DNA from 3 places in the Cellulomonas sp. A375-1 genome. Region 1 is predicted to be linked to each of the others. Evidence: riboswitches for the same ligand, from Rfam matches in the RefSeq annotation. Region 1 holds a riboswitch; each other region holds the start of a gene.

Region 1 (12,075 bases):
CGCAGCACCAGGTCGACGCCGACGGCCCGCAGCTGCTGCTGCGCGAGCTCGAGCACGGCCTGCGAGCCGGTGAACAGCGGTGCGTAGACCACGTCGACGCTCAGCTTCGCGCCGTCCTTCTCGCGGATGCCGTCGGTGCCCTTCGTCCAGCCCGCGCCGTCGAGCAGCTGCTCGGCCTTCGCGGCGTCGAACGCGAGGTCGTCGGACAGGTCCGTGTACCCGGGAGTGGTCGAGGCGAGCACGCTCGTCGCGGGCCTGAACGCGTCCGAGAGCACCGTGTCGACGAGCTGCTGCCGGTCGATCGCCACGTTCAGCGCCTGGCGGACGTCCGGGTCGTCGAGCGGCGCGACGGTCACGTTGGGCTGCAGGACGAACGTGACGCCCGGGTTCGTGCGCGTGAGCACCGAGCCCCCGGCGCCCTCGACCTGCGCGACGTCCTGCGGGAGCACGTCACCCACCGCGTCGAACTGGTCGGACGCGAGTCCGCCCGCGCGGACCCCGGACTCCGGGACCACCGTGAAGTCGATCTGGTCGAGGTACGCCTCGCCCTGGTTCCGCGAGACCTCCGAGGCCCACGCATAGCCGTCGCGCCGCGTGATCACCGCCCCCTGGTCCTGCGTGTAGCTCTCGAGCACGAACGGGCCCGAGCCGACGACCTCGCCCTGCAGCCGTGCGGCGGGGTCGGCCGTCGCGGTGGCGTCGGACAGGATCGCGAGCGAGACGGTCGACGTGGCCTGCAGGAACTGCGCGTTCGGTGCGCCGAACACGACCGTGACCGTGTGCTCGTCGTCCACGCGCGTCTCGGTGTAGCCGCCCAGGTAGCTCGCCGCGAGCGGCGCCGACGCGCCGAGCGGGCCCGCGAGCGCGTCGAGGTTCGCCTTGACCGTGGTCGCGGTCAGCGGGGTGCCGTCCGAGAACGTCACGTCGTCGCGCAGGTGGAACGTGAAGGTCGTGAGGTCGTCGCTCACGTCCCAGCTCGTCGCGAGCCACGGCACGATCTCGCCCGTGGCCGGGTCCTGGTCGGTCAGGGAGTCCGCGAGCTGGCGCGCGATGTAGATGCTCACGTTCGAGCCGACCTGCTGCGGGTCGACGCCCGACGGCGACGCACCGAGCGCGAAGCGCAGCGTCCCGCCCGGGGTCGCGGTGGCCGTATCCGGGGTCGAGGTCGCGGACGTCGCGGGTCCGGCCGCGGGGTCGCCGCTGCCCGACGAGCAGGCGGCCAGCAGCAGGGCGGGGGCGAGCAAGGAGGCGGCCAGCACCCGGTAGCGGGTGCGGCGGCGGTCGACGGTGCTGGTCATGATGTCCTCTCGAGGGGCCCGAAGGCCGGGGGATGAACGGGCAGAGCGCTGGTCCGGTCAGGCGGTGAGCTCGGCCGCCGCGTGCTGCGACGCCGGATCGGGGCGGGCCAGGCCCAGGTGGTCGCGCAGGGTCGGGCCGGTGTAGTCGGAGCGGAACGAGCCGCGCTCCTGCAGCAGCGGGATCACCTGGTCGAGCACGTCGTCGAGGCCGTGCGGCGTCAGGTGCGGGACGAGGATGAAGCCGTCCGAGGCGTCCTCCTGGACGTGCCTGTCCAGGTCGTCGGCCACCTGCTGCGCCGTTCCGACGAACGAGCCGCGGGTCGTCGTGCGGATCACGAGGTCGCGGATCGACCAGCGGTTCGCCTCGGCCTGCTCACGCCACGCGCGGGCGACCGCGAGCGGGTCGGTGGTGTGGCGCACCCGACCGCGCGTGATCGAGATGTTCTCGACGTCGGGATCGACCTCCGGCAGCGGGCCGTCCGGGTCGTAGGCCGTCAGGTCACGGCCCCACACCTGCTCGAGGAACGCGATCGCGGTCGGGCCGGAGACCTGCTGCCGCCGGATGTGCTCGGCGCGCTCGTGCGCCTCGTCGGTTGTCTGGCCGATGACGACCGTCGTCGCCGGGAGGATCTTCAGGTCCCCACGGGTGCGGCCGTTCGCGACGAGGCGCGCCTGCACGTCGTCGTAGAACGCACGGCCCGCCTCGAACGTCGAGTGCATCGAGAAGATGACGTCCGCGGTGCGTGCCGCGAAGTCCCGGCCCTGCGCCGAGTCGCCCGCCTGGAACAGCACCGGATGACCCTGTGGCCCGCGCGGCGTCGTGAACGTCCCCCGGACCTGCGCGTGCGTGCCGTCGTGCACCACCTCACGCACGCCGGCGTCGCGCAGGAACCGGCCGGTCGCCGTGTCCGCGAGCACCGCGTCGTCGTCCCACGAGTCCCACAGGGCGCGGGCGACCCGCACGACCTCCGCGGCGCGCTCGTACCGCTCGGCGTACGGGAGGTACCCGCCACGCCGGAAGTTCTCGCCCGTGAACGCGTCCGGGCTCGTCACCAGGTTCCACGCGGCGCGACCACCGGAGAGCAGGTCGAGCGTCGCGAACTGCCGCGCGAGCTCCCACGGCTCGTTGAACGTCGTGTTGATCGTCCCCGCGAGCCCGATGCGCTCGGTGACCGCCGCGATCGCCGCGAGCACGGGGAGGGTGTCGGGCCGGCCGACGACGTCGAGGTCGTGGATGCGCCCTTTGTGCTCGCGCAGGCGCAGACCCTCGGCGAGGAAGAAGAAGTCGAGCTTGGCGGCCTCGGCGCGCGTCGCGAGGTGCTCGAACGAGTCGAAGTCGATCTGGCTACCCGAGTCCGGGTCGCTCCAGACGGTCGTGCTGTTGACCCCCGGGAAGTGGATGCCCAGGTGGATCTGCTTGCGCGGTCGCGTCGTCATGGCCCCGCCCTCAGGCCGTCGCGGCGAACACGTTGGCGGGACGCGTCAGACCGAGCGTGTCGCGCAGCGTGCGACCCGGGTAGGCGGTGCGGAACAGTCCTGCGCTCTGCAGGATCGGCACGACCCGGTGGACAAGCACGTCGAGGTCGGTGGACAGCGACGACGGCCGCACGTGGAAGCCGTCGACGGCACCCGCCGCGACCCACGTCTCGATCGTCTCGGCCAGCGCACCGGCCGTCCCCACGTGCACGAGCGAGTCCGTCGCCCACGACGACGGCTCGAGGTCGTCGAGCAGCTCGAGGCGCGCACGCGCGCTCGACTCGTCGTCGGCCAGGACGACGTACGTGTCGACGAGCACGCGCACCTCGTCGGTGCTGCGGCCCGCGTCGCCCGCCAGGTCGTCCAGCCGCGCGCGCTGGGCGAGCGCGTCGTCGAGGCTCGTCGCGCGCAGGCGCACCACGTCGGCCCGGCGCGCGGCCAACGCGAGCGCCTCGTCGCTCGTCGCCGTCACCACGACCGGCGGCCGGCCCTGCGGCGGCCGCGGCGTGATCGACGGACCCTTGACCGCGAACCGGATGCCCTCGTAGTCGACGTGGTGCAGCTTGTCGCGGTCCACGAACCGGCTCGTGGCCTGGTCCCGGATCTCCGCGTCGTCCTCCCACGAGTCCCACAGCCGGCCGACGACGTCGATCACCTCGCCCGCCTCGTCGATCGCGTCGACCTCGTCCTGCGCGGCCTTGCGCCCGAACGCGTCCGTCGCCTGCTGCGTCGTCGACCAGCCGACCTGCCACGCGGCGCGCCCCCTGCTGACGTGGTCGATCGTCGCGACCGCCTTCGAGACGTGGAACGGCTCGGTGTGCGTCGTGTCGATCGTCGGCACCAGACCGATGCCCGCCGAGCGGGGCGCCAGGCGCGAGGCGACGAGCGCGGCGTCGAGCCGTCCCTGCACGCCGTGGCGGGTCACGGGCTGCAGCGAGAACGCGTCGTCGAACGCGACGAGGTCGAGCAGGCCGCGCTGCGCGGTCGCGACGAGGGCGTCCAGGCGCTGCGCGTCGAACAGCCGCTGCGCCTGCGAGCCGAGCGTGCGCCAGGCGGCGGGGTGCGCACCGGCGTCGGTGAGGTCGACGCCTAGGTGCACCGACCGAGTGCGGTCCGAGCGCGAGCGAGGGTGGGAGTGCTGGGACATCGAAGGGCTCCATCTCGAGGCCGCGTGCGCGGCGGGTGATCGGTGGTCCGTGGCGTGCCGCGGGCCCGCCTGCCGTCGGCGAGGACGCCGCGGTCGGCGCACGCGCGCAGGACCGGACGGCTGGGGCCGTCAGGTGGTGGGTGGGAAGGTCGCCGGCGCCGGCGTGGCCCGCCCAGACGGGCGCGGTCCGGGAGGACGGCGCCAGTCAGCGCCGGTCAGCGCCGGCGACGAGCGGTGTGGCCCGCGGGCCCCGGTGCGCGGGACGTCGTCTCAGCGACAGCTCTCGGCGGCGCACCTGACGCGACAGCGCGTGCACAGGTGCGTGGCGCGGACGTCCGCGGTCAGGCTCCTCGTGCTCATGCGTGCGGTCTCCTTCGTCCCCTGTCCGGGGTCTGGCGCGTTGCTCGGACGGCGGGTGCCGCTCGAGCCAGGTCCTCACCCGGGGCACCCCGCCGCGCGGGAGGGTTGCCGTCCGACCAGCCGGGGCTACGCGTCGGAGCTCATGACCTCTGTCCGCAGACCGACAATCCGGACTGCGTTGGTCAGAAATTAGGGGTGGGGCCGGACGGAGTCAACGGCGCATCCCGTCGGTCCCACAATCTGGACTGAATAAGTCGGGTTATCGTCGGGCGACCCCGCACGACCCTGACGCGCGCAGGGACGACGAAGCCCGCGGGCCGCACCGAGCGGCACCGCGGGCTTCGTCCGAGCAGGGGTGGTCAGCCGAAGTGGCGCGGGAGCGTCGCCTCGAAGACCTCGCCGGCCTCGGCCAGCGGGATCGTGAACAGGCCCTCGACCTCGACGGCGGGGCCCGCCTCCTCGTCGCCCGTCGCGACGTCGGCCGTCTGGCCCAGCTTGAGTGCCGGCACGCCGCGCGCGACGCACAGGTCGGCGAAGCGCACCTCCTCCGAGCGCGGCACGGCGACCAGCGCACGCGCCGTGGACTCCGAGAACAGCGCCTCGAACGGCGTGACGCCGTCGCGCTCGCACAGCGCGTCGAGCGAGACGCGCACGCCCACGCCGAACCGCAGCGAGGACTCGAGCAGCGCCTGGACCAGACCGCCCTCCGACAGGTCGTGCGCGGCGTCCACCAGGTCGTCGCGCGCCGCGTTCTGCAGCACCGCGCCGAGACGACGCTCGGCCGCCAGGTCGACCGCGGGCGGCAGGCCGCCGAGGTGGTCGTGCACGACGTCGGCCCACGCGGAGCCGTCGAGCTCGGCGCGCGTCGTGCCGAGCAGGTAGACCGCGATGCCGGGCGCGGTCCAGCCCGAGGGCACCGCGGCGGCCACGTCGTCGAGCACGCCCAGCACGCCGACGACGGGCGTCGGGTGGATCGCCGAGTCGATCAGGCCGGGCTCGCCCGTGCCGTTGTAGAGCGAGACGTTGCCGCCGGTCACCGGGACCTCGAGCACCTGGCACGCGTCGGCCAGGCCGCGGATCGCCTCGACGAGCTGCCACATCGAGTCGGGGTGCTCGGGGCTGCCGAAGTTGAGGCAGTCCGTCACGGCGAGCGGGCGCGCACCCGTCGTCGCGACGTTGCGGTACGCCTCCGCGAGCGCGAGCTGCGCGCCCGTGTACGGGTCGAGCTTGCCGTAGCGGCCGTTGGCGTCGGTCGCGAGAGCGACGCCGAGACCCGTGGTCTCGTCGACGCGCACGACCCCCGAGTCGTCGGGCTGCGCGAGCGCCGTGTTGCCCTGCACGAAGCGGTCGTACTGCTTGGTCACCCACGACTTCGAGGCCAGGTTGGGCGAGCCGAGCAGCCGCAGCGCGGTCGCGCGCAGCTCGTCGGGGCTCGTCGGACGCGCGAGCGACGCGGACGTGTCCGCGTTCAGGCCGTCCTGCCACGCGGGACGCGCGTACGGGCGGTCGTACACCGGACCCTCGTGCGCGACGGTCTTCGGGTCGACGTCGACGATGCGGTGGCCGTGGTGGTCGATCGTCAGGCGACCCGTGCCCGTGACCTCGCCGATGATCGCCGTCTCGACGTCCCACTTCGCGGTGATCGCGAGGAACTCGTCCAGCTTGGCGGGCGTGACGACCGCCATCATGCGCTCCTGCGACTCCGACATGAGGATCTCGCCGGCCGTCAGGGTGGGGTCGCGCAGCAGCACGTTCTCGAGGTCGACGTGCATGCCGCCGTCACCGTTGGACGCGAGCTCGGACGTCGCGCACGAGATACCGGCGGCACCCAGGTCCTGGATGCCCTCGACGACGCGCGCGGCGTACAGCTCGAGGCAGCACTCGATGAGCACCTTCTCCATGAACGGGTCGCCGACCTGCACCGAGGGCCGCTTGGACGGCTTGGTGTCGTCGAAGGTCTCGCTCGCGAGGATCGACGCACCGCCGATGCCGTCACCGCCGGTGCGCGCGCCGAACAGCACGACCTTGTTGCCCGTGCCCGAGGCGTTGGCCAGGTGGATGTCCTCGTGCCGCAGCACACCCAGGCACAGCGCGTTGACGAGCGGGTTGCCCTGGTAGCTGGGGTCGAACACGAGCTCGCCGCCGATGTTCGGCAGGCCGAGCGAGTTGCCGTAGCCCCCGACGCCCGCGACCACGCCGTGCACCACGCGGGCGGTGTCCGGGTGGTCGATCGCGCCGAAGCGCAGCTGGTCCATGACCGCGACCGGGCGCGCGCCCATCGAGATGATGTCGCGCACGATCCCGCCGACGCCCGTGGCGGCACCCTGGTACGGCTCGACGTACGACGGGTGGTTGTGCGACTCGACCTTGAACGTGACCGCCCAGCCGTCGCCGATGTCCACGACGCCCGCGTTCTCGCCGATCCCGACGAGCAGGTGCTCCTTCATGGCCGGCGTCGTCTTGTCGCCGAACTGCCGCAGGTGCGTCTTGGAGGACTTGTACGAGCAGTGCTCGGACCACATGACCGAGTACATGGCCAGCTCCGCGGCCGTGGGGCGCCGCCCGAGGATGTCGCGGATGCGCTGGTACTCGTCGGGCTTGAGTCCGAGCTCGGCGTACGGCTGCGCGAGGTCGGGGGTCGCGGCGGCGCCCTCGACCGTGTCGTAGTGCTGGTCGCTGCTGGGGCGCGCGGGTGCGGAGGTCATCGGTTCCCTTGGGCGAGATCGCTCGCGGCCTGCGCTGGTCGGCAGGACGCACGGCCGTCGTCGGCGGACGGGCCCAGGATAGCGACGCTCCGCGGCCGCCCGAACGGCTGTCCAGACCCGCGACCGGGGCGCGCGACGAGGCGGGCGCGGCGCGAGACGGGCCGGCGGCGAGCGCGCGGCGGGCCAGGGCGGTCCCACCGCAGGCCACCAAGGGGTGACACGTGTCGTTCCGCCCTTCGGGTGACGACAGTTGCCTCACCGGCGTTTCGCGGCCGACACGCCGGTGAGGCAATTGTGCGTTTTGCCTGATCAGCCCTAAGGTCTGGCGCGGCTGGATGCCCGTTTAGCCCGTTTTGTCGAGGATTCGAGGTCTGATGCTCCGCCGCGCCGTCGCCGCCGTTGCCGTCCCCGCCCTGTCCGGCCTCCTGCTGCTCGCGAGCTCCGCGAGCGCCACGGCCGGCGGCTCGGACGCGCCCATCCCCTACGACGTCTCCCCCGAGGCTCTCACGCTCCCCGTCGGTGACACGTTCGACGTCCACGACCACGTCAACGTGCGCTACACCAAGCACGGCCGTGACGGCTCGGCCAACATCCACATCGAGCCCGGCCGGTCGAGCGCCGCGCTCGTCGGGAAGAGCACGGTGCGGTGGGAGCTCGTCGGCGTCCCCCAGGGTTCGTGCATCACGTGGGTGCAGGTGAGCGGGTACGACGAGCACTTCGGCGAGGGCGGCCAGAAGCCCGTCTGCAACACGACGTGCAAGCCGAAGCCGAACCCGTACCCCACGCCGAGCCCGTCCCCCTCGGAGTCGCCCGAGCCCGAGCCGTCGCCCACACCGACCGTGACGCCGACGCCGCCGCCCACGCAGGAGCCCAGCCCGGAGCCGACGCGGTCGCCCGAGCCCGAGCCGTCGCAGACCCCGCCCCCGGCACCCGAGCCCGTCGAGTCGACGCCCGCTCCCCAGCCCACGACGACGCCGGCCGTGCCCCCCGTGCCGTCCGACGAGGAGACGCCGGCCCCGTCGCCCGAGCCCACGACCCCGGGGGACGACGAGGGTGAGGTCGCCGGCCCCGAGCCGACGCCGACCCCGAGCATCGACTCCGAGGTCCTCGTCGAGGGCGAGGACGAGCCCCCGCTCGCCGTGACCGGCTCCGACTCGCTGCTGCCCGGGTTCGCGTTCGCGCTCACCGCGCTGGTCGCGGGCATCACCCTGCGCATGATCCACGTCCGCCGCCGGCACCTGCCCGCCCACCGCAGCTGAGTGCGCGCCCGGAGCTCGCTGGTCGAGCTCCGGGCCGCCCGGGCGGGCTACGGTCGGGCCATGCCCGCCGCAGCCCGCTCCGTGACGGGGCGCACGCTCGTCGTCGGGCTGCTCGGCATCGGGCTCGCCGTCGCGGTCACGGCGAGCGGGTGCGCACCCGGCACGGACCGCCCGTCGACGTCGCGTGACCCGAGCACCGGCGCCTCGACCGCCGAGCCGTCGGCAGGTGCGTCGTCACCCGGCACCCCGGACGCGGAGCCTGACCTCGCCGCCGCGGCGCTGCGCGACGGCGTGCCGATCACGTCGCAGGGCGTGACGGTGCTGGTGCTCGCACCGAGCACGCCACGCGCGCTCGAGGACGGCAGCGTCCGGGTGGACCTCGCCGCAGCACCGACCGGTGGCCCCACTGCCGCTCTCGCCGCAGTGCCTACCGCGGTACCCACGGCGGCGCACAGCAACGCTGCCGAGCGTGACACGACGGACGGAGCCGGGACGTCCCTCGTCGTCGCCGCGCCCGCTCCGTTGCGCCTCGACGTGCTGCCCGACGGCACCGCGCTCGTGCTCGACGGCGACGTCCCGGTCGCGGGGCTGCGGGCGGACCCGTCAGGCCGGCTCGAGGCGCACGGCGATGCGGCAGTCCTGACCGCGCGGGCCCAGCCGACGGGCCTGTGGTTCACCGCGCGCGCGATCCTCGACCTGGCCTGGGGCGAGCGTGAGGGCGGGCGCTCGCTCGCGGTCACGCCCGCCGACTGGACCCGCGCGGGCGGCCACGCGGCCGAGGAGCTCGCGGCCGCCCAGCTCGAGGCGGCGGACGCCGAGGCCGGCTCGGCGAGCATGCTCGCGCAGCTCGCGTGCCACCAGCTCGGCGCACGTTCGAAGGCCACGTGGAACCTCGAGCCGTGGCGTCCCGACGTGGACCCGTTCGAGATGATCGCGACCCGGTGCAACCCGACCTGAGCCGGGAACCGGTCAGCGGTTGCGCCGCGCGCGTCGCGTCTTGAGCATCCAGCCGACGACCACCCCGAGCACGAACGTGATCGCCAGCAGGATCCACAGCGGCATCGTCACGGACGTCCAGAACAGGTGGACGGGGTACTCGTCGGCGTTCTGGAAGATCAGCACGAGCGCCGCCGCGAGCACGATGAGCCCCAGGATCGGGCGCCAGGGGACGGGCTTGCTCTCGACCGGTTGCTGTCCCGCGGACATCGGACCTCCAGTGGTCCGGGCGGTCGCACGCCGCCCCCTGCGGCCATCCTGCCGCGGTGGCGCCTGACCTGCCAGGGCGGACGCGGGCCCGGGCGGCCCGCGTCGGCCCTCAGCGCAGGTGCTTCTCCGGGACGGGCAGGCGTCCGGCGGCGCGCTCCGCGCGGTAGTACGCCCGCGCCTCCTGCTGCCGCTCGGCCTCGGCGCCCGACGCGATCGGCGCGCGCAGGTGCTCGGGACCGAAGCCGAACGCGTCGACCAGGTCCTGCGCGTGCGGCCGCAGCCGCACCAGAAGACGGTCGATGTACGACGACACCGTGCGCGCACGGCCGGCCGAGAGCCGACCGTTGACGAGGTACCACGCGAGGTGCCGCTCGACGAGCGTGAGCCCGAACAGGTCGCGCAGCCACGTCAGGACCTGCTTGGTGCCGGGGTCCGTGGCCGCCTGCACGCCGCGCGTGAAGGCCTCCCACTGCACGCGCTCGGCGTGCGCCTGGGCGGCCTCGATGAGCTCGTGCTGGTGGGCGTTGACGAGCGCGGCGGCCTCGGCGGGCGGGAGCTTGCCGGCAGGGCGCAGCGCGGCCGCGAGCTCGGCGACCATGACCTCGACGCGGTCGGTGAGCAGCTCGCGCTGCGTCTCGGCGTCGCGCAGCTGGCCCGCGGAGCGACGCGCGTCGCCCACGTCGGCGATGGTCTGGACCGCGCGCACGAGCGGCGTGCGGTGCACGGCACGGTCGGCGACGAACCGCGCGACGTCGCCCGCGCCACCGGCCTTGAGGGCCTTGGCGTAGTCACCCAGCAGGCGCTTGCCGACGAGCTGGTAGAGGACGGTGTTGTCGCCCTCGAACGTCACGTAGACGTCCAGGTCCTGGTGCAGCCCGACGAGGCGGTTCTCGGCGATGAAGCCCGCCCCGCCGCACGCCTCGCGGCACTCCTGGATCGTCGTCATCGCGTTCCACGTCGAGGTGGGCTTGAGCGCGGCGGCGAGCGTCTCGAGGTCCTCGCGACCCTCGGGCGTGTCACCCCGGCCGGAGAAGACCTCGTCGAACGCGGCGAGCAGCTCCTCGTGCGCGAACGTCGACGCGTACGTCTGGGCGATCAGCGGGAGCAGACGGCGCTGGTGGCGCTGGTAGTCGAGCAGGACGACCTCGTCCTCGCCCGCACCGGCGAACTGGCGGCGCTCGTTGGCGTAGCGGACCGCGATCGCGAGCGCGAGCTTGCTCGCGTTGACCGCGGCACCGTCGAGCGAGACGCGGCCCTGCACGAGCGTGCCGAGCATGGTGAAGAACCGCCGGCCGGGGCTCGTGATGGGCGAGGAGTACGTGCCGTCGGGGGCGACGTCGCCGTACCGGTTGAGCAGGTTGGTCCGCGGGACGCGCACGTGGTCGAAGTGCAGGCGGCCGTTGTCGATGCCGTTGAGGCCGCCCTTGAGGCCGTCGTCCTCGCCGCCGACGCCCGGCAGGAACTCGCCCGTGGCGGGGTTGCGGATCGGGACGTAGAACGCGTGCACGCCGTGGTTGACGCGCTGACCGCCCTCGGGCGCCGTGACGAGCTGGGCGAACACGACGGCCGCGGTGCCGTGCAGGGCCGCGTTGCCGAGGTACTCCTTCCACGCCGCACGGAACGGCGTGTGGATGACGAACTCCTGCGTCTCGCGGTCGTACTCGGCGGTCGTGCCGATCGACGCGACGTCCGAGCCGTGCCCCGTCTCCGTCATCGCGAACGCGCCGGGCACCTCGACCGACATCGCGTCCGGCAGGAACGCGTCGTGGTGGTGCTCGGTGCCCAGGTGCAGGATCGCGCTCGCGAACAGGCCCCACTGCACGCCGGCCTTGATCTGCAGCGACGGGTCACCCGCGACGAGCTCCTCGAACCGCGACAGGCTGCCGCCGTGGTCGTCGGCGCCGCCCAGCCGGGTGGGGAACGCGCGCAGCACGTCGTGCTTCGCGACGAGCTCGCGCAGCTGGTGCAGGACGCGCTCGCGGTGCTCGGCGAGCGGCAGACCCTCGATCTTGTGGAACTCGGGGCTGCCGGCGACCGCGCGGGCCTCCCGGCGCAGCTGCGCGTAGGGGCCGAGCAGCTGGTCGGTCAGCGCAGCGACGTCGATGCGCGGGTCCTCGTGCACGGACAGGGCGGGCGAACGGCCTTCGTGGCCGCGCTGGTCGGTCGCGGTGGTGGTGGTCATCGGGTCTCCCGGGTCATCGGATCTCCCACGCGGTACGCGTGCTGGTGCGTTCACGGGCGAGCAGGCCGACCGGGCCGGCCCAGAGCCAGGCGGCGACCTGTGCGGTCAAGGTGGCGCGGTCGGGCGTGCCGGGCTCGCCGCGGTGCGCCATCCACCACTCGCCCGAGCCGCGCACGAAGCCCACGGCCCCGGCGGCCCACACCTCGGCGAGCGAGTCGCGCGCGGCCCTCGCGGCGTCGGCGGCCTCGTCGTGCGCCATGTCGTCGTGCGCCACCGTGGGCGCGGGCGCGTCGTGCTCTCCCAGCTCGCGCGCGAACGGCAGCGCGACCAGGTGCGTGACCGAGTCGAGGAAGTGGCCGAGCGGACCGCCGGACTCGACCGAGCCGTCGCGCGTCACGAACGCGTACACGTTCGGCGAGGACTCGATCATCTCGAGGTAGAC
Region 2 (11,800 bases), on a different contig from region 1:
GCTGCCCTACGTGCACGCGCTGGCCTCACGCGGCTGGCGCGCGGCGGCCGCCGACGACCCCGCGCTCGCGAACGGCCTGACCGTGCACGGCGGGCGGCTCGTCAACTCCGCCGTCGCCGCGGCGCACGGCTACCCGTCCGTCTCGGTGGCCGAGGCGCTCGCGGCCGGCTGACGCGGCGGCCGACCGCCGATCCCCGTCACGCGCCCGCAACGAACGGCGCCTACTCTCGCCGGATGGACGTGGCGGTGCTGGGAGCGACGGGCGACGTGGGCCGGCAGGTCTGCACGCAGCTGGTCGAACGGCGCGTGCTGCCGGCGACCTCCCGCCTGCAGCTCGTCGGGCGCGCCGACGGGCGGTCGTCGCGCGCCACCTACGGGCTCGCGGCAGACCTGGTCGACGCGTACGACGAGCACGCCCCGCTGCTCGACGTGGCGCTCGACCCCGCGGACGTCGTGGCCGACGTCGTGGTCGTCGCGGCCGGACGCACCGCGGGCACCGAGCCGGGCGTGCCTGTCGACCGCCGCGCGCTCGCGGCCGACAACGCGCGCGTGTTCGCCACGTACGCCGAGGCGCTGGCCCGCCACGGCTCCGGGCGCGAGGTCGTCGTCGTGGTCTCCAACCCCGTCGAGCTCGGCGTCGCGATCTTCGCCGAGGCGCTCGGGCGGCACCGCGTGATCGGGATGGGCGCGTGGCTCGACACGCTGCGGTTCCGCCGTGAGGTCGCCGCGTCGATCGGCGTGCGACGGCACCGCGTCGGCGGGTTCGCCGTCGGGCAGCACGGCGACGACCTTGTGCCGCTGTGGTCGACCGTGCGCATCGCGGGGCTCGACGTCGCCGAGCGTCGCGCGGAGGTGGCGCGCGTGCGCGGCGCGCGCACGCTCGCGACGTACGACGAGGAGATCGCCGCCGCGAAGCGTGCGCTCGCGACCGCCGCGGTCGACGACCTCGCGGGCGCGTTCCGCCTCGTCGACTCCTGGCCCCCGGACGTCCGCGTGGCCGCACGACCGTGGATGACGCAGCAGAGCGGCGCCAAGACCGCCGCGGGCACGGCCAGCGCGACGATCGACCTGATCGACACCGTGCTCGACGGTCGCGACACCGTCGTCGCGGGCCAGGTCGCGCTCGACCGCGAGGTGGAGCTCGCCGGGAAGCCTGTCGAAGGCGTCCTGGGTGTGCCGGTCGTGCTCGGGCCGGAGGGGTGGACGCAGGTGCTGCTCCCGGCGCTCGCGGACGACGAGGAGCGTCGGCTCGCCGCGGTCGCCGACCGCGTCAGCCGGTCGATCGAGCCGTGGCTCACCGCCACGGCGGGCGACGGCACCGCCCTCGTCCCGGTCGAAGGAGGGGTCGCATGAGCATCCAGGACGAGGGGTTCGACGAGCGCTGGGTCGTGTTCGTGCGCGGGGCGAACCGGCCGGGGACGGTCGCCGCGCTCACGGCCGTCTTCGCGACGCGCGGGGTGAGCTTCGACGCGCTCGCGACGAGCGACGCCGGGCCGGACGAGGGTCTGGTGACGGTCACGTTCCGCACGACCGGGCGGCGTCAGCGCGAGATCGTGCGCGCGGCCGAGCGTCTCGCGGCGGTGTCGGGCGTCGTGGTGCGACGAGCTGAGGACCTCGGCGTGCGCGCGGCCGCGGTGATGCACCTGCCGGGCGACGTCGCGTTCCGCCCGCCGCCGCACGCGGCTGTGAGCTGGTCGGGGGAGTCGGCGCTCGGGCAGCCCGTGCTCGTCGAGGGGCCGCTCGTCGACGTCGAGCACGTCGTCGCCGCGGCGCGGGAGGCCGGAGCGCGCACCACCGCGATCGTCATCCAGCCGCCGCCGACGGCCTGACGCGAGCCCCTCCTCCCCGAGCGTGCCGAACGATGGGGATCCGGCCCGAGACGTCACGACGTCGGGGACTCGCGAGGTCGTCGGCGCTGTGCTCTCGACGGGTCTCCGGCTGACCGCGGGCGCCGAGGAGCGCGTTGGGCGCGCGCGACCCGTGCTCCTGCGGTCCGTGCCTCGGGTGGGCGATGATGCCCGCATGAAGCGCGCGCCCCTGGATGCCGAGAACCCGTTCGCCGCCCCGTCGTCGCTCCCGTACGGGCTGCCCGACTACCGCAGGATCCGCACCGAGCACTACGAGCCCGCGATCGACTACGGCATGGCCGAGCACCGCGCGCAGGTCGAGGTGATCGCGACCGACCCGAGCGAGCCGACCGTCGAGAACACGCTCGTCGCCCTGGAGCGCTCCGGCCGGACCCTGCAGCGCGTGCTCGTGGCGTTCTTCAACCAGTCCAGCGCCGACTCGACACCCGAGCTCGACGCGCTCGAGGAGTCGGTCGCACCGCGCCTGGCCGCGCACCTGGACGCCATCCACCTCGACGCCCGCCTGTTCGCCCGCCTCGAGGCGCTGGACGCGCAGGTCGCGTCGGGCGCGCTGACGCTCGAGCCCGACACCGCATGGTTGCTCGAGCGCACCCGCACCACGTTCGTGCGCGCCGGGGTCCGCCTCGACGAGACCGCGCAGGACCGCCTGCGCGAGCTCAACGCGCAGATCACCACGCTGGCGACGGTCTTCGGCCGTGAGGTGCTCGCCGCGACCAACGCCGCCGCGGTTCTCGTGACCGACGAGGCCGAGCTCGACGGGATGCCGCAGGACGCGCGCTCGGCGGCGGCCCGGTCCGCGACCGAGCGCGGCCACGACGGCGGCTGGCTCCTCGAGCTGCAGCTGCCGACGGGTCAGCCGCAGCTCGTCACGCTGCGCGACCGTCGCCTGCGCGAGCGGCTGCACCGCGCGTCGGTGGGCCGCGGCCTGGGCGGCGAGCACGACACGCGGCCGACCCTGCTGCAGCTGGCCCGGCTGCGCGCCGAGCGCGCCCAGCTCCTGGGCTACCCGCACCATGCCGCCTACGTGGCGCAGGACGCGACGGCCAAGTCGGCGGAGGCGGTCGCGGACATCCTGGGCCGGCTCGCCCCCGCGGCGGTCGCGAACGCGCGCGCCGAGGCCGTCGAGCTCACCGTCGCGCTCCAGCAGGACGAGCCCGGCGCGACGCTCGAGGCGTGGGACTGGGCGTACTACGCCGAGCGCGTGCGCTCGCAGGCCCGCTCGCTCGACGAGACGGCCCTGCGGCCGTACCTCGAGCTCGACCGGGTGCTGCACGAGGGCGTGTTCCGCGCCGCGACCGCGCTGTACGGGCTGACGTTCGCGGAGCGCACCGACCTCGTCGGCTACCACCCCGACGTGCGCGTCTTCGAGGTCTTCGACACCGACGGCTCGGGTCTCGGCCTGTTCCTCGCGGACTACTGGACGCGCGAGTCGAAGCGCGGCGGCGCGTGGATGAACAACCTCGTCGACCAGTCGACGCTGCTCGACGAGCCGCCGGTCGTGGTCAACAACCTCAACATCCCGAAGCCGCCCGACGGCCAGCCCACGCTGCTGACGTGGGACCAGGTCACGACGATGTTCCACGAGTTCGGTCACGCGCTGCACGGCCTCCTCTCGGCCGTGCGCTACCCGTCGCAGTCGGGCACCGAGGTGCCGCGCGACTTCGTCGAGTACCCCTCGCAGGTCAACGAGATCTGGGCATGGGAGCCGCAGGTGCTGCAGGCGTTCGCGGTGCACCACGAGACGGGGGAGCCGATGCCCGCGGCGTGGGTCGAGACGCTCCTGGCGGGCCGCCAGGACGGCGAGGGCTTCCGCACCACGGAGTACCTCGCCGCGGCGCTGCTCGACCAGGCCTGGTACCGCCTGTCGCCCGACGAGGTGCCCACGGACCCCGACGACGTCGAGGCGTTCGAGGCCGCGGCGCTCGAGGGTGCGGGGGTGGCGTTCGCGCCCGTGCCGCCGCGCTACCGCAGCGCGTACTTCAACCACGTGTTCTCGAGCGGCTACTCGGCGGGCTACTACTCCTACATCTGGTCCGAGGTGCTCGACGCGGACACGGTCGAGTGGTTCCGCGAGAACGGTGGCCTGCGCCGGGAGAACGGTGACGCGTTCCGTGCCAAGCTGCTGGGCCGGGGCGGCTCGATCGACCCGCTCCAGGCGTTCCGCGACCTGCGCGGCCGTGACCCGCAGATCGAGCCGCTGCTGGTGCGTCGCGGCCTGACGGCGGCCGCCACGGTCTAGCGGCGGAGTCGTCGTGCGCGGGCGGCCCCGCTGCCGTCGGGGGCCGTCCGCGCGCGCGGGTACGGTGGGCGCGTGCCGACGACCGAGCCCCGCAACCCCCAGCCGACCGCCGCCGACGAGGTCGTGGACATCTGCCGCGACCTCATCCGGTTCGACACCTCGAACTACGGGGACGGCTCCGGGCCGGGGGAGCGCGCGGCCGGTGAGTACACGGCGACGCTGCTGAGCGACGTCGGGCTCGAGCCCGACGTGTTCGAGAGCGCGCCGGGGCGCACGAGCCTCGCGGTGCGGATCGAGGGCGCGGACCGCAGCCGGCCGGCGCTCGTCGTGCACGGTCACCTCGACGTGGTGCCCGCGCAGGCCGACGACTGGACGGTGGACCCGTTCGCGGGCCACGTCGACGGCGACCTGCTGTGGGGCCGCGGCGCGGTCGACATGAAGGACATGGACGCGATGATCCTGTCGGTCGTGCGGCAGATGGCGCGCGAGGGCCGCAAGCCGGCGCGCGACGTCGTGCTGGCGATGTTCGCCGACGAGGAGGCCGGCGGCACGTACGGCGCGCACTGGGCCGTCGACCACAAGCCCGAGATCTTCGAGGGCGCGAGCGAGGCGATCAGCGAGGTCGGCGGCTTCTCGGTCACGGTCGCCGGGCGGCGTGCGTACCTCGTGCAGACGGCCGAGAAGGGCCTGGCCTGGCTGAGGCTCGTCGCCGAGGGGCGCGCGGGCCACGGCAGCCAGGTCACGCCCGACAACGCCGTGACGCACCTGGCGGAGGCAGTCGCGCGGATCGGTCGCCACACGTGGCCGCTCGAGCTCACGCCCACGGTCCGTGCGCTGCTGGAAGGCGTCGCGGACCTCACCGGGTTGCCGTTCGACCCGTACGACGAGCAGGGCATCGACGCGCTGGTCGCCGCGCTCGGCCCCGCGAGCAGGTTCGTCGGCGCGACCCTGCGGCACACGTCGAACCCGACGCAGCTCACCGCGGGCTACAAGGCGAACGTCGTGCCCGGACGCGCGGAGGCCGCCGTGGACGGTCGCTTCCTGCCGGGCCGCGAGGACGAGTTCCGCGCGACGATCGAGCGGCTCGCCGGCCCGCACGTGCGCATCGAGGACATCCACCGCGACGTGGCGCTCGAGGCGCCGACGACGGGCTCGCTGGTCGACGCGATGACCGACGCCCTGCTCGCCGAGGACCCCGGGGCCGCCGTGCTGCCGTACATGCTCTCGGGCGGGACGGACAACAAGTCGCTCTCGCAGCTGGGGATCACGGGCTACGGGTTCGCGCCCCTGCGCCTGCCCCCGGACCTCGACTTCGCGGGCATGTTCCACGGCGTCGACGAGCGCGTGTCGATCGACGCCCTGAAGTTCGGCACGCGCGTCCTGGACCGGCTCCTGTCGACCTGCTGACGGGCTGTGCCCGCTGGGGCGTCGTCGTCGCAGGCGGGCCGGCGGTCAGTCGAGCGTGCTGCGGACCCGCAGGATCTTGCGCCGCAGCCAGACGCGTCGCTCGCCACCCACGTAGAGCACCGACCGGGCCAGCTCCCAGCGCCCGTACTCGGCGTGCTCGACGAGCATGCGCTGGACGTCGTTGCGGCTGGTCGTCCGGGGGAGGACCAGGACCCGGTACTCGTACTGCCCACCCTGCGCGACCCAGTCCCGGCGTCGCTGACGCGTCTCGACGGTCATCCGCCACCCTCCCGTTGCCGACTCGCGTGGCGCCCATTGTGCACCGCGTCGCGGGGTGCCGTGCGTACGCCGAGAGGCGGGTCGCACGCTGCGGGGGAGTGGTGGCGGCCCTCGGTCCTGCCGGGCACCCCGTCGCGGCGGTACCGTTCGGACATGACCGTCGACCCCCGTGCCGCGCTGGACCGATTCGTCGCAGCGCTCGAGGCGCACTACAACGCTGTCGTCGCGCGCCAGGGCGAGGACGACCCCGCGGTCGACGACGCGTACGACGTCCTGGCCGACGCCTTCGAGGTGTACGACGACGCCCTCGGGACTGTCCACGGTGAGGCCACGCCGTTCTACCTCGCCGAGGAGGACGACGAGGACGACGACTTCGACGACGACGTCGAGGGTGGCGACGACGAGTCCGAGGACGCCGAGGGCGACTGGGCGGGCGACGACGAGTACGACGAGGTCGAACCCGCGCGCTGACCCCGCGGCGCCGCACGTCAAGGGTGCGAGCGGGAGGTCCCCACGGTGCGGCCGAACGGGTGACAAGCGTCTCGGAGTGCGGACCACCGGGTCCCGGTTGTTGACACCGCGCTCCCGTCGTCACTAGAAAGAGCCTGCAAGGAAAAAGCGACCGGTATAGTCGGCATAAGCCGATCCGGTCGTGGAAGACCAGGTCACGAGCGTCTCCGACAAGCCCCGGCTGGGAGACCGGCAACCCTCCGTCCGTGGTGGGGTGCCCCGGGTGAGGACCAGGCCGTCGTGCGCGTGCACGACGGCAAGCACGGGCGCCGCGGGATCGGCGCCTGCCGACGACGAGGAGCACGGGCGTGAGGTGTGCGAACGAGCACCGACTCCGTCGATGTTCCTGCGCTGCCTTCTGACGCACGTCGTCACCTCGGTGCGCGAGGCCTCGTCCCGCGCGCCGCACGCCCTTCCCCCTCCCTGAGCACTCCCTGACCGTCCCCGGTCGTGGGAGCTGCCCTCGCACGATCGGAGCACCCCGTGAACGTCTGGGACGCCGCAGCGCTCGCCGTCACCGTCGGCCTGTTCGCCGGCCTGTTCGCCCTCGCACGCAAGCGCGTGAACTTCAGCGTGCTGACGTTCGTCGGGCTGTTCCTCGGCGTCGCTGTCGGCGTGGTGTTCCGCGACCACGTCGAGTACGTCCAGCCACTCGGCCGGGTCTACGTCAACCTGCTGCTGACCATCGTGGCCCCGCTCGTGATCGTCTCGATCCTGTCGAGCATCACGTCGCTGGGCTCGACGTCGCAGCTGCGGACCATCGGCGGACGGTCGGTCTACTGGCTGCTCAGCCTCAACCTCGTCGCGATCTTCCTCGCACTCGGCACGGCGCTGCTGGTCGGGCTCGGCAAGGGCGCGCACCTGGGCACGCAGGACGTGGACACCCGGTCGCTCGACTCGGTCCAGCAGCCGTTCACGTCGGTGTTCATCGGCTTCTTCCCGACGAACATCGTCAAGGACGTGTCCGAGAACAACATCATCCCGATCATCCTCGTGAGCATCCTCGTGGCGGTCTCGTGCTCGCTGGTGGCCGACAAGAACCCGCAGAAGGTCGCCCCGTTCAAGGCGTTCGTCGAGGCGTCACGCGAGATCATCTACCGCGCGGTCGGCTTCGTCATCAGCCTCACGCCCTACGCGGTGCTCGCCCTCACGGCGTCGTTCACGTCGACCGTCTCGGCGGACACGAGCCAGCTCTGGCCGCTGTTCACGCTGCTCGTCGTCGCGTTCGTCGTCTGCTTCGCCCACACCTACCTCGTGAACGGCGTGTTCCTGCGGGTGTCCGCGAACGTGAGCCCCGTCGCGTTCTTCCGCCGGATCTTCCCCGCGCAGCTCACCGCGTTCACGACGCAGAGCAGCGCCGGGACGCTGCCGCTCACCACGAGCCTGCTCCGGGAGCGCGTCGGCGTGCCCGCCGAGATCGCGGGTTTCACGGCGCCGCTCGGCACGACGATCGGGATGCCGGGCTGCGCCGGGATCTGGCCGGTGCTCCTGGCCGTGTACAGCGTCAACGCACTCGGCATCCCGTACGGGCTCGGTGACTACGCGGTGCTGGTGCTGCTCGGCCTCGTCGTCTCGATCGGCACCGCGGGCGTGCCCGGGACCGCGACGGTCACCGCGACGACCGTGCTGGCCGCTGCGGGGCTCCCGCTCGAGGTCATCATCCTGACGCTGCCGATCAGCGCGCTCGCCGACATGGCGCGGACCACGAACAACGTGACCTCGGCCGCGGTCGCCGCGACCATCGTCGCGCGCAAGGAGGGCCGCCTGGACGACGCGATCTTCCGCTCCTCCGTGGACCGGTCCGTCGACCTCGGGGAGCCCGTGACGCCGGAACGCTCGAACCCGGCGTCCCCGGCGACGACCGACGACGACGCCCTCTGGGGCGGCGTGCCCGTCGGCGCGTGCGCGATCGAGCCCAGCCCGCGCGTTCCCGTCGGCTCCCGCTGACCCGCCCGCACCCGTCCTCGCCCCCCGTGCCCCCGCACCCCCTTCCCGTAGAAAGCGCCCCCTCGTGAACCCTCTTCTCCAGCTCGGCCGCCGGAGCCTGCCCCTGGTCGCGGCGCTCGTCGTCGGCGTGATCGCCCTCGGCCTGCCGGTCCTGCAGGCGACCCGCGCGAGCGCGGCCACCGTCGAGTGGGTCGATGGCGGCGACGACCAGCACTGCCTCCAGGACGACAAGGGCGCCGCGCTCGTCAACCTCGCCGAGGACAAGTGGTGCCAGCCGATCCCGACGTGCCACGAGTACGACGGGAAGAACCCCAAGTACAAGGGGCGCATCGTGCAGAGCAGCGCCAGCACCGGGATCTGGCAGGGCGCGGCCGACGAGGTGCTCTACGCGGACAACCTCCCGTCCGACTACAACCTGACGCCGACCCCGACGAAGTCGCCCACGCCGAAGCCGTCGGCGAGCCCGACACCGACCAAGGCGCCGACGCCCGGCACGACTCCCACGCCGCGTGCGACCCCGGCGCCCGGCAGGACGCCTGTGCCCGGCACGACGCCCTCCCCGGGCGCGACCAGGCCCCCGACGAGCACGCCCGCTCCCGGTGCCACGACAGCGCCGGGCGTCCCGGCTCCTGCGGCGCCCGTGTCCGACGACCTCGGGATCGATCCCGACGAGGCCGTCGTGCCCGGAGCGCCCTCCGCACCCGGCACACCGACCCTCACGGTCGACGGCACGACGATCGTCGTGACGTGGGAGCCGTCGGTCGACGTGGACCTCGACAGCGTGACGGGCTACGTCGTCCTGCTCAGCGGGGGCAACCGCGCCGAGGTCGACGCGGCGACCACCACCTACGAGTTCCTGGACCTGCCGGACGGCAGCTACCGCGCCGCGGTCCGCGCGGTGAACGACGTCGGTGAGTCCGCGGCCTCCACCCCGTCGGTGCCGGTGACGGTCGGCACGCCGCCCGCGTCGGTCGTCGGCACGCTGACCTGGACGGGGGAGGTCGTCCCCGGTGCGACCGTCGCGCTGACCGGAGCGGGTTACGCCGCGGGCGTCGACCTCGACGTCGAGCTGCACTCCGACCCGGTCCGGCTCACGACCGTCACGACCGACGAGCAGGGCGCGTTCGCCACCGACGTGGTCGTTCCGGACGACGCCCCGCGGGGTGCTCACCACTTCGTCGTCGCGTACCAGGGGACGGTCGTCTCCGAGAGCCCCGTCACCGTCGCGGCCGCGTCGCCGGTCGGGGCGGCGCAGGACGCGGAGGCGACGTCGGCCGAGACGGTGCCGCCGCTGACCGGCCTCGTGATCCTCGGCGCACTGGCCGTCGCGGGAGTCCTGCTCCTGGCGTCCCACTACGCGCGCGGCGGTTCCCGTCGCGCGTCGTCTGCCGCCGCGGCGGACGAGCCTGCCGGCCCGGCTCCGGTGCCCGGCGCCCTGCCACCGCTGCAGCTCGGCAACCCGCTGCTGACGGCCTTCACGCCGGCGTCGGTCGCTGCACCGGCGGCCGCACCCACCGCGGCTCTCGCCACCGTGCCCGCGGCGGCGCCCGTCAGGACCCCCGTCGCAGCGGCCCCCACCTCGTCCCCCGTCGCGGCCTATCCCGGGGTGCACGTCGCTCCCGAGGCGGGCCAGCTCAGCGTCACCTGGCAGTTCGCACCACCCGCACGAGTGGACGGGCCGTCGACCCCCGCGGCCCAGCCCGTCCGCTGACCCGCTCTCCCTGACCTGACCCCCCGCCTCCGGGCGGGAGAAAGAGACGACTCCCCATGTCCAGCTCCTCCTTGCGACGCAGCATCGCCGGGATCGTGGTCGCCGCACTGGCGACCGCGCCCGCGGTCGCTCTCGCCCCCGGCGCGAGCGCCGCGGCCACCGCTGCGGCTCCCGCCATCGCTTCCAGCGTCGACTTCGACTACTTCGCCGACGTCTTCCCGGCGCTCGCTCCTGCGCGTGGCCAGCACGTCTTCGAGTCCATCTCGATCGAGCGCCTGAAGTACCTGCTGCGCTTCAAGTCCGGCCGCTACGCGGTGCTCATCGGTGACCCGAAGGACGCCAGCACGCAGGCCGAGATCGCGCACATCAACGCCGCGGCGACGAGCATCGGCGTGCCGAAGATCTACGTCTTCAACCCGCGCATCGACGGCGACGCGCTCAACATCTTCGACTGGGACGAGCTCGCGACCCGGCTGACCGGTGCCGGCCTGACGTACTGGCAGAACGAGGGCGCGACCGCCACCACGGGTGGCCCGCTGATCGACCTCATCAACGGCACCGACCCGACCCCGGAGTTCGTCCGGACGGACGGCAAGGTCACGGGTCCCTACCTGGTGGTGCTCGACAAGGACCGCCGGGACGGCAGCGGCAACGACGACCGGGTGGTCGCCTCGCTCGCGGACACCAAGACCGCTGCGGACCTCGACACGCCCGCCGAGCAGCTCGCGTACGAGGACGCCGTCAAGGAGACGCTGCTCGCCGCGGGCGGGACGGCCGGTCACCCCGACCTCAGCGTGAGCACGCAGTTCGAGTTCTACAAGGACGAGACGAACCGCCGCCACAGCGCGACGTACACGGACGCCACCAAGTACGGCGGTGAGATCCTGAGCGACGCCGACGCCACCGACGGCTGGCGCGTCCAGCAGCTCACGTACCCCGAGACGATCCACCTGCTGAGCGACCCGCGGTACGCGGACAGCGACGTCCCGCTGCTGTTCGGCGGTACGTGGTGCCACAACACGCGTGCGGTGATCAAGGACCTCAACGCCGACGCGCAGGCCAGCGGCGTCAAGACCATCTACAACCTGGACTTCTCGCTCTTCTCGGTGAGCAACTCGGGCTCGGCGTACGACCACATCCGCACGAGCGGGGTGCCGGCGGTCACCGACGGCAAGACCCTCGCCCCGGGGTACCTCTACGGCGACCTGTTCTCCACGTACCTGCACAACGCGTCCGCGGAGTACGCGGCTGCGGGCGAGCCCGGCGCGAACCCGAACTGGTACTACCCGGGTGGCGACACCGGCACGACGATCCAGTCGGCCCGCCGCCTGCAGGTGCCCGCGCTGCTCGTCCGTCACGGGAACCACCAGGACGCGCTCGGCAAGCCGGCCCCGGTCGTCGACCAGGCCATCCGCGTCAACGACAACGGCACGTACACCGAGTACATGACCGAGTACTGGTACGTCGCGGGACGCAGCCTGCCCAACACGCCGGAGACCACGCTCAACGGCACCCTCGCGGCCGGCGGCGACCGGCTGGCGAACGCGCGGGACTTCGCCTCCGAGGCCGTCGCCGCGTACGCGGACGTCCTCGGCTCGCTCGGCTCGACCCGCTACACGAGCAGCACGAGCGTGACGGTCGACGGCGTCGCCTCCACCGACCTGGTGCCCGGGACGACCCCCACGCTGGGCGTCCAGGTCAGCGCGGCCGGCTACGCGCCGTTCGTGACGAACAACACGAGCGGCGCCAACGTCGCGCCCAGCACCGGCACGGGGCGGCCCGCGGGCTCGGTCGTCGTGCTCGACCAGGCCGGTGAGCCGGTCGGTGCGCCCGTCGCGC
Region 3 (7,496 bases), on a different contig from region 1:
CGACTTCCCGCTGCTCGAGCGCACGCTGCGCGGCGGCAAGCCGCTCGTGTACCTCGACTCGGGAGCCACGTCGCAGAAGCCCGACGTGGTCCTCGACGCCGAGCAGGACTTCTACCTGCAGCGCAACGCCGCGGTGCACCGGGGCGCGCACCAGCTCGCCGAGGAGGCCACCGAGGCGTTCGAGGACGCGCGGGCGCGGGTCGCGTCGTTCGTCGGCGCCTCGGCGGGCGAGATCGTCTGGACGACGAACGCGACCGCGGGGATCAACCTCGTCGCGTACGCGATGTCGAACGCGAGCCTCGGGCGCGGGGGAGCGGCGGCGAGCCGCCTCGCGCTGGGCCCGGGCGACGAGATCGTCGTGACCGAGGTCGAGCACCACGCGAACCTCGTGCCGTGGCAGGAGCTCGCGGCGCGCACGGGCGCGACGCTGCGCTGGATCGGCGTGGCCGACGACGGACGCCTGCGGACCGACGAGCTCGCGACCGTCGTCACGGACCGCACGCGCGTCCTGGCGTTCACGCACGCGTCCAACGTGACCGGTGCGATCACGGACGTCGACGCGTTCGTCGCGCGTGCACGCGAGGTCGGTGCGCTCACGGTGCTCGACGCGTGCCAGTCCGTGCCGCACCTGCCGGTGGACCTGCACGCGCTCGGAGTGGACTTCGCGGCGTTCTCCGGCCACAAGATGTTCGCCCCGACGGGCGTCGGCGCGCTGTACGGGCGGCGCGAGCTGCTCGAGGCGATGCCGCCCGTCACGACCGGCGGGTCGATGGTCGAGGTCGTCACCATGACGGAGACGACGTACGCGCCGCCCCCGCAGCGGTTCGAGGCGGGCACCCAGATGGTCTCGCAGGCCGTGGCGATGGGCGCGGCCGCGACGTACCTGGCGGACCTCGGCATGGACGCGGTCGCGGCGCACGAGGCCCACCTCGCCCGTCTGCTGCTCGACGCGGTCGCGTCCGTCCCGGGCGTGCGCGTGATCGGCCCGACCGACACCCGCGACCGCCTCGCGACCGTCTCGTTCGTCGTCGACGGCGTGCACGCGCACGACGTCGGCCAGGTGCTCGACGACGCGGGCGTCGCGGTGCGCGTCGGTCACCACTGCGCGCAGCCGCTGCACCGTCGGTTCGGCGTCGCGGCGACCGCGCGCGCCTCGGCCGCCGTGTACACGACTGACGAGGAGATCGCGGTGTTCCGGGAAGCACTGGCAGGGGTCCGGACGTTCTTCGGGTTGACGGACGACCGCGAAGGAGTCGCATGAGCAGCTCGATGGAGCAGCTGTACCAGCAGGTGATCCTGGACCACGCCAAGTACCCGCACGGCCGGGGCCTCGGGGACGCGGTGACGGGCGCGCACACCGCGCAGTCGCACCAGGTGAACCCGACGTGCGGCGACGAGGTCACGCTGCAGGTCGACGTCGACGACGCCGGCGTCGTGCGGGGCGTGCGCTGGGACGGCCAGGGCTGCTCGATCTCGCAGGCATCGGTCTCCGTGCTGCACGACCTCGTCGTGGACCAGCCGCTGACGACGGTCGACCGGCTCGCGGGCTCGTTCCGCGACCTCATGCAGTCCAAGGGCCAGGGCCTGGACGACGAGGACGCCGAGGAGGCCCTCGGCGACGCGGCGGCCTTCACGGGCGTCGGCAAGTTCTCGGCGCGCGTCAAGTGCGCCCTGCTCGGCTGGGTCGCGTTGAACGACGCGCTCATCAAGACCGGTGCGACCCGCACCGAGAGGGAGGACGCATGAGCACCCCCACCACACCGCCGGCCACGACGCCGTCGAGCCCGTCGCCCACGACGGTCGCCGACGTCGAGGAGGCCATGCGTGACGTCATCGACCCCGAGCTCGGCATCAACGTCGTCGACCTGGGACTCGTGTACGGCGTCTCGCTCGAGCAGAACACCGCGGTGATCGACATGACGCTCACGTCGGCGGCGTGCCCGCTGACGGACGTCATCGAGGACCAGTCGGCGCAGGCGCTCGACGGGATCGTCGACGGCTTCCGGATCAACTGGGTCTGGATGCCGCCGTGGGGCCCCGAGAAGATCACGTCCGACGGTCGCGAGCAGATGCGAGCGCTGGGCTTCAACATCTGAGGCAACACCACGGAGGCGGTGGACGACGAACGATTCGTCCACCGCCTTCTGTTGTCCCCAGCGGCCTTCGGCCACCACCCCTGCTCGCGCCCGCCCGAGCATCGCAGAGGTCAGTCGTGAGTCGGCGGTGTGATGGGCGTGTGCGAGCAGGCGGACGCCCCGCAGGTGCTTGGTCGACTCCTGACGACCTTGACGATGCTCGTGCGCGACGCGATCAGTTGCGTGTCCGTCAGACGAGCACCGACCCTCCCATCGACTCGAGGAGGTCGGTCACGAGCGACGTGAACGCGGGAGCGACGGACGGGTCATCGAGCGCGGCCGCGGTCGCGAGCTCCGGGAGGAGCCCTGTGGGTGTGGAGGCGTGCGCCTGGTAGAACGCGAGCGCCGTGCGGGAAGCGGTCGCGGCGTGCGGCTCGAGCACGTGCGCCCTGAAGCCCCGCACCAGATCGGCGGTCTCAACGGCCTGCAGTAGCCGGAACGCGTCCAGCGCGTCCTTCTGCTTGAGCCGGTCGGGCCGGGCCGCTGCCTGGTCGAGCCGTTCACCGATCTTGATTGCCTTGGCGGTCAGAAGCGCTGCGGGGCCCGCCACTCGCAGGTCGAAGGTGCGGGCGTCTGCCGGGTCGAGCGAGTCGATCCTGACGGCGACGTTGTCGACGAGCGCGGGCTCCAGTCCGTGGGCGATGCGGGCGGTGAGCTCGTCGTGCGGTACGAGATGTGCCGCACGCGCCGAGGGTCGGGTCCTGCCGGACTGGTGGGGCGCGACCATGATGTCGACCGCGACGGCGCTCAGGGCGACCCAGTGGCCGGGGTTCGGTCCCGGAGTGAACCCGGCCGCTCGCAAGGTCTCACCGATCTCGGGGGCGTCGGCAAGGCCGGCGGTGTCGATGGCGAGGTCGGCATCGGTGGTCATGACCGGGACGTTCAGCTCGGCGTCGCCAGTGTGGTGGTACACGGCCTGCGCACCGACCAGGACGAGGTTGTCCCGGTGTCCCTCGAGGGCGTCGAGGGCGTCCATCAGGACGCGACGGGCTGCCACGTACTCAGGATCGAGAGCCATCGTCGTCCTTCCATGCCGGGTCGGTTGCCTCCAGGCTGTCCATGAGCTGCTCTGCCTCGGCGTCGGCACGCCCGGGCAGGGTGAGCAGGTCGGCGACGACGAGAGGCGCCGGCGCAACGGCCACGCCGTCGTCGGGCAGGATGCGCTGGTCGGCCGGCGCGGCGATGACGACATTGGCCGTCGTGGGGTCGGCGTCGATCAGACCGAGGCTGCGCGCGAGGTCTCGAGGATCGGTGGCGTACAGGGCGAGCAGCCTCATCGGCGCGACCGGCGTGGCACCGTCGGGCAGCAGCGTGCGAGCAGCCGCCGAGCCGGTGAGCATGACGGGCGCGACGTCGACGAGCCGATCGATGGCGCGGGGCAGTCCGCGGGGCGCGATGAAGTACGCCACGACGGGGTTGGTGGAGGGGAAGGAGTAGTCGTGGGTCCAGCGCCGGATCAGGTCCCGGCGACGAACCGAGGTGATCTTGCCCGCCTCGTCGCGTTCGACGATCCCCTCGGCCACCAGGGTGGCCAGCAGCTTCGAGACCGAGCCCGGGGAGACTCCGGCAGCGGCCGCGAGCTCGCGGACGCCGACCGGCGCGTCTGTCGACGCCAGTGCACGGATCGAGCGGCTCGCCGCTACGCCGTTCAGGCGGGTGACGGCGCTGCTCGCCCGATCCTTGGGAGCCTTGGCGGCGCCCTGGCCGGTCACCACGACCGGGGGATCGTCGAGGGCGAGCCGAACCCACCCGGTCGCGTCGGCATAGCTGAATCCTTCGGCAGCGAGCGCCTTGCGTAGTGCCGGACCGATGTATGGCGATGCGTAGAGCACGGGCAGGGCCGCGGCTCGTCCGATGTCGCGCAGGGTGGACACGATCGCTGCGGACGAGACCGACGCGGAGCGCTTGGCCTCGACGACCAGTCGAGCGGAAGCGCCGACGGGTCCGGTGAGGTCGACGACCGCGTCGAAGCGCTGGTCGACCGTCTCGGCGTCGGTCCGCGCGGTGAGTGCCCAGGGCGCAGGAAGCAGCGCGTTGACGCTCGCCAGAGCGTCAACGACCACCTGCGTTTCTCGACTTGTGCTGTTTCCCATAACGAGAAACAGGCTAGACCGAGAGACGGCGAGACGCAACGCCTGCGCGACGTTCGGCGCTGGAGCGCCCCGACAGGGCGATCAGGCGGTGCGCTCGACCGCGGTCGCGTCGTCGAGGAGGGCTCGCCCGACGAGCTCGCGCGAGCCGGCGGCCCGTTCGCCCGCTTGCTCGCGCGGCAGGACCAGCACGTCGCGGCGGTGGTCTAGTCGCGTCGCCTGCGTTCGTGTGACGTGCGGCGTCGCACCTTGCTGGTGCGTCGCGCACCGCGTTAGCGTCTCCCCAGGTCAAGAGCGACCAGCGATACGCCCTCCGCGTGCTGGTCCGGCAACCGCGCACACTCGCGCACGGTGCCCCCGGAGGAAGACCGGCCCGACGGCGACCGCCGTCGGGAAGTGCGAAGGGGAGTACACCCATGAGTGAGAAGTTCCTGCGTGCCGACGGTCTCGTCGAGCTGCGCCCCGACCCCGCGAAGGTGGCCGACGCGGCCCGGAACCGGGTCGGCCTCATCACCACCGGGGAGCTGTGCACTGCGTGCCTGGTCGGTGACTGGGGCCAGTCGCTCCTCAAGGTCACCAAGACGCTGTGCGACGACTGCACGTGGCTGGAGTCCGAGGTGTCGCGCCGTGCGGGGACCGGGCGGTCGCGGGCAGGTCGGCCGGGCCCCGGTCCGCTGCGGGCAGGCGGTGCGTCGGATCCCGGCGACGCCGCATGGGCGTCGATCCGCGCCGCTCGCGTCGCGCGCGAGGAGCGGTTGGCCCCTGTGTTCGCGCGTGCGGTGATGCTCGGTGTGCCGGTGGTCGACCTGGGTCCGGGCACGGGCGGGTTCGTCCCGGCCATCGCGTACGAGGACGTCGAGCGGTTCGACCTCGTCCCGCGCGACGCCGGGGCGCGGGTCGCGCGGTTCGCCGAGTGGCTGCGCGTCCTCGCGCCCGAGGACCATGCGGCGCGCAGCGCCGTCCTGGCGGACGTCCACGAGCTCGCGCGGGTCCTCCGTGCGGAGCAGGCGCGCGCGCGGCGGGCGCGGGCACGTGCGGAGCTGGACCGCGCGGGCCGCGAGGTCGTGCAGGCGCTGGCGACGGTCGGTCGTGCACCGCGCACGGTGGGCGCAGCGGCAGGGCGTCTCGTCCGCGCACGGTTCGCCTCGGTCGACGGACGGGTTCGCGCCTAGGGCTGCCGCCTTGACGGCGGTGTGGTCCACCCAGGGAGTCACACCGCCGTCAGCGGTAGCTGGGGCGCAGGCGGACGCGGGGCTGGTGCTTGGCCGACTCCTTGGAGATCTCGACGATGCTCGCGCGCGACGCGACGAAGTCGCTGAACGACGAGTAGCCCAACGGCCGCTCGACGAACGCCGGGTCGAGGCGCATCATCTGGTTCTTGACCTCGCCGTACGACAGCCACGGCTCGTCGTCCTTCTTGGCGTGGATGAGGCGCATGGCCCGCATGAGGAGCTGGGTGGCGCGCCGCTGAGCGGCGCGGTCCCCGGCGGGAGCCGGAGCGTCATTGGCGGTGACCTGCCCGGCTGCCGAACCCGCGCGTTCCGGCGCGTCGTCGGTGGTCGCGGGCGCCACGGGGGGCGCGTCGTCCGCGTCGTCGTCCTCGGGGGTGGTGCTCGTGTCGAGCAGGGCGTCGTAGTCGGCGAACTCGTCGCACGCGGACATGAGCGAGCGGCTCGTCGAGCCCGCGACGCCGACGCCGATCACGGTGCGGCCCAGGCGCTTGGCACGCTGCGCGAGCGCGATGTAGTCCGAGTCGCCGGCGACGATCACGACGTGCGTCACGTCCACGAGCCGGAACAGGTCCTCGATGACGTCGACGGCGAGGCGGATGTCCGCGCCGTTCTTCATGCGCGGGCCCACGGGGAACAGCTGGGTGAGGTCGACGGCCCGGTCGATGAGCTGCTGGTGGTAGCCGGCGTTGACCGGCTGGGACCAGTCCGCGTACGCGCGGCTCACGACGACCCGGCCGAACGACGACGCGTAGTCGATGATCGCGTCGACGTCGACGCGTGCGGTGCGCAGCTTCGTCGGGACGTCGCCGTCGGCGTCGAGGCGGTACTTGCGCGCGTCGTCGGACTGGAAGGCGCCGCGCCGGTGGACCTGGTCGTAGCGGGAGATCACGATGTTGTCGAAGTCGATGTAGACCGCGACGCGGGCAGCGCTCTCGTCGGTGCTCATGGGGCGAGTCTGCCGGACGTCAGAGGGTGCGAGCGGCGAACGTGTCGCACGCCGCGAGGTCGCGCTGCTCGTAGCCGGTCGTGAACCACCGCTGCCGCTGCTCGCTCGACCCGTGCGTCCAGGAGTCCGGGTTGACGTTCGTGCCGGACTGCTCCTGGATGTGGTCGTCGCCGACGGCCGCGGCCGCGTCGAGCGCCTGCGCGAGCTCGGCGGCCGAGATGGGCTCGAGGTAGGTCACGCCCGTGTCGGGGTCCTTCGTCGTCGCCGCGTTGCCGGCCCACATGCCCGCGTAGCAGTCCGCCTGCAGCTCGACGCGCACCGAGTCCGACTCGGCACCCGAGCCACCGCGGTCGGCCTGGCCGAACACCCCGGTGACGTTCTGGATGTGGTGGCCGTACTCGTGCGCGTAGACGTACATCTCCGCGAGCGGCCCGCCCTCGGCGCCGAACCGGCTGGTCAGCTCGTCGAAGAAGCCGAGGTCGAGGTAGATGGTCTGGTCGCCGGGGCAGTAGAACGGGCCCGAGGCCGACGACGCCTGACCGCATGCCGTCGAGACCGCCGAGGTGAACTCCACGGCCTCGGGGATGGTGGCGCTCGCGTCGGACATCGTCGAGGACCAGTAGGTGTCGAGCGAGTCGAGCGTCGCCGACAGTCGGCAGGCGCGGTCGGTGTTCGCCTGCTCGGCCGTGCACGCGCCGATGGTCGAGTCGTTCCCGGGCTCGCCGCCGCCGCCGAGCAGCGCCCCGGGGTCGACGTTGCCGCCGGACAGCAGCGTGATCGCCAGGATCACCAGGAGCCCGAGGCCGCCGACGCCGCCGCCGATCGCCATGCCCCTGCCCGCGCCCGAGCGCCGCGACTGCACGCGCCCGCCGCCGAAGCTGCCACCCTCCTGGAACGTCACGACCAGGACGTTAGTCCTCGTCGCCGCCCCGCGCGCGTCCAGCGGAGAGGTCGTCCTCACCCAGCCCGCGGGCGGCGAGAGCCTCGCCCGTCGCCCGCGCGTGACCGACCATGCGGACGGCTGCCGGGACGACGAGCGCGCGCGGTGAGCGGTCCAGGCCGCGGGCGCGCGCAGCGTCTCGTGACTCGAGGG

What was found. A riboswitch is a leader RNA that binds a small molecule or an ion and turns the genes downstream of it on or off. The one in region 1 is predicted to bind S-adenosylmethionine.
Region 2: linked by a shared signal. The riboswitch ahead of CWIS_RS14150 (dicarboxylate/amino acid:cation symporter) and the one ahead of CWIS_RS06080 (LLM class flavin-dependent oxidoreductase) in region 1 are both predicted to bind S-adenosylmethionine.
Region 3: linked by a shared signal. The riboswitch ahead of CWIS_RS08285 (hypothetical protein) and the one ahead of CWIS_RS06080 (LLM class flavin-dependent oxidoreductase) in region 1 are both predicted to bind S-adenosylmethionine.

What each region holds. Positions count from the first base shown of each region.
Region 1 is NZ_LFKW01000051.1:41,560-53,634, reverse strand. It holds gene CWIS_RS06090 (ABC transporter substrate-binding protein) at 1-1,298, opposite strand, end outside; gene CWIS_RS06085 (NtaA/DmoA family FMN-dependent monooxygenase) at 1,356-2,735, opposite strand; gene CWIS_RS06080 (LLM class flavin-dependent oxidoreductase) at 2,746-3,873, opposite strand; SAM riboswitch class IV at 4,312-4,429, opposite strand; gene purL (phosphoribosylformylglycinamidine synthase subunit PurL) at 4,641-6,986, opposite strand; gene CWIS_RS06070 (hypothetical protein) at 7,361-8,245, shown strand; gene CWIS_RS17495 (DUF2599 domain-containing protein) at 8,306-9,202, shown strand; gene CWIS_RS06060 (lipopolysaccharide assembly protein LapA domain-containing protein) at 9,215-9,451, opposite strand; gene CWIS_RS06055 (acyl-CoA dehydrogenase) at 9,561-11,633, opposite strand; gene CWIS_RS06050 (TetR/AcrR family transcriptional regulator) at 11,647-12,075, opposite strand, start outside.
Region 2 is NZ_LFKW01000133.1:14,556-26,355, reverse strand. It holds partial or broken gene ald (alanine dehydrogenase) at 1-172, shown strand, start outside; gene CWIS_RS14180 (lactate dehydrogenase) at 235-1,353, shown strand; gene CWIS_RS14175 (ACT domain-containing protein) at 1,350-1,829, shown strand; gene CWIS_RS14170 (M3 family metallopeptidase) at 2,023-4,107, shown strand; gene CWIS_RS14165 (M20/M25/M40 family metallo-hydrolase) at 4,180-5,514, shown strand; gene CWIS_RS14160 (DUF5703 family protein) at 5,560-5,793, opposite strand; gene CWIS_RS14155 (hypothetical protein) at 5,947-6,264, shown strand; SAM riboswitch class IV at 6,457-6,572, shown strand; gene CWIS_RS14150 (dicarboxylate/amino acid:cation symporter) at 6,787-8,250, shown strand; gene CWIS_RS14145 (fibronectin type III domain-containing protein) at 8,315-9,961, shown strand; gene CWIS_RS14140 (Ig-like domain-containing protein) at 10,018-11,800, shown strand, end outside.
Region 3 is NZ_LFKW01000075.1:4,034-11,529, reverse strand. It holds gene CWIS_RS08310 (SufS family cysteine desulfurase) at 1-1,261, shown strand, start outside; gene sufU (Fe-S cluster assembly sulfur transfer protein SufU) at 1,258-1,746, shown strand; gene CWIS_RS08300 (metal-sulfur cluster assembly factor) at 1,743-2,096, shown strand; gene CWIS_RS08295 (hypothetical protein) at 2,326-3,153, opposite strand; gene CWIS_RS08290 (helix-turn-helix domain-containing protein) at 3,137-4,228, opposite strand; SAM riboswitch class IV at 4,512-4,630, shown strand; gene CWIS_RS08285 (hypothetical protein) at 4,642-5,397, shown strand; gene CWIS_RS08280 (NYN domain-containing protein) at 5,447-6,403, opposite strand; gene CWIS_RS08275 (neutral zinc metallopeptidase) at 6,423-7,304, opposite strand; gene CWIS_RS08270 (energy-coupling factor transporter transmembrane component T) at 7,315-7,496, opposite strand, start outside.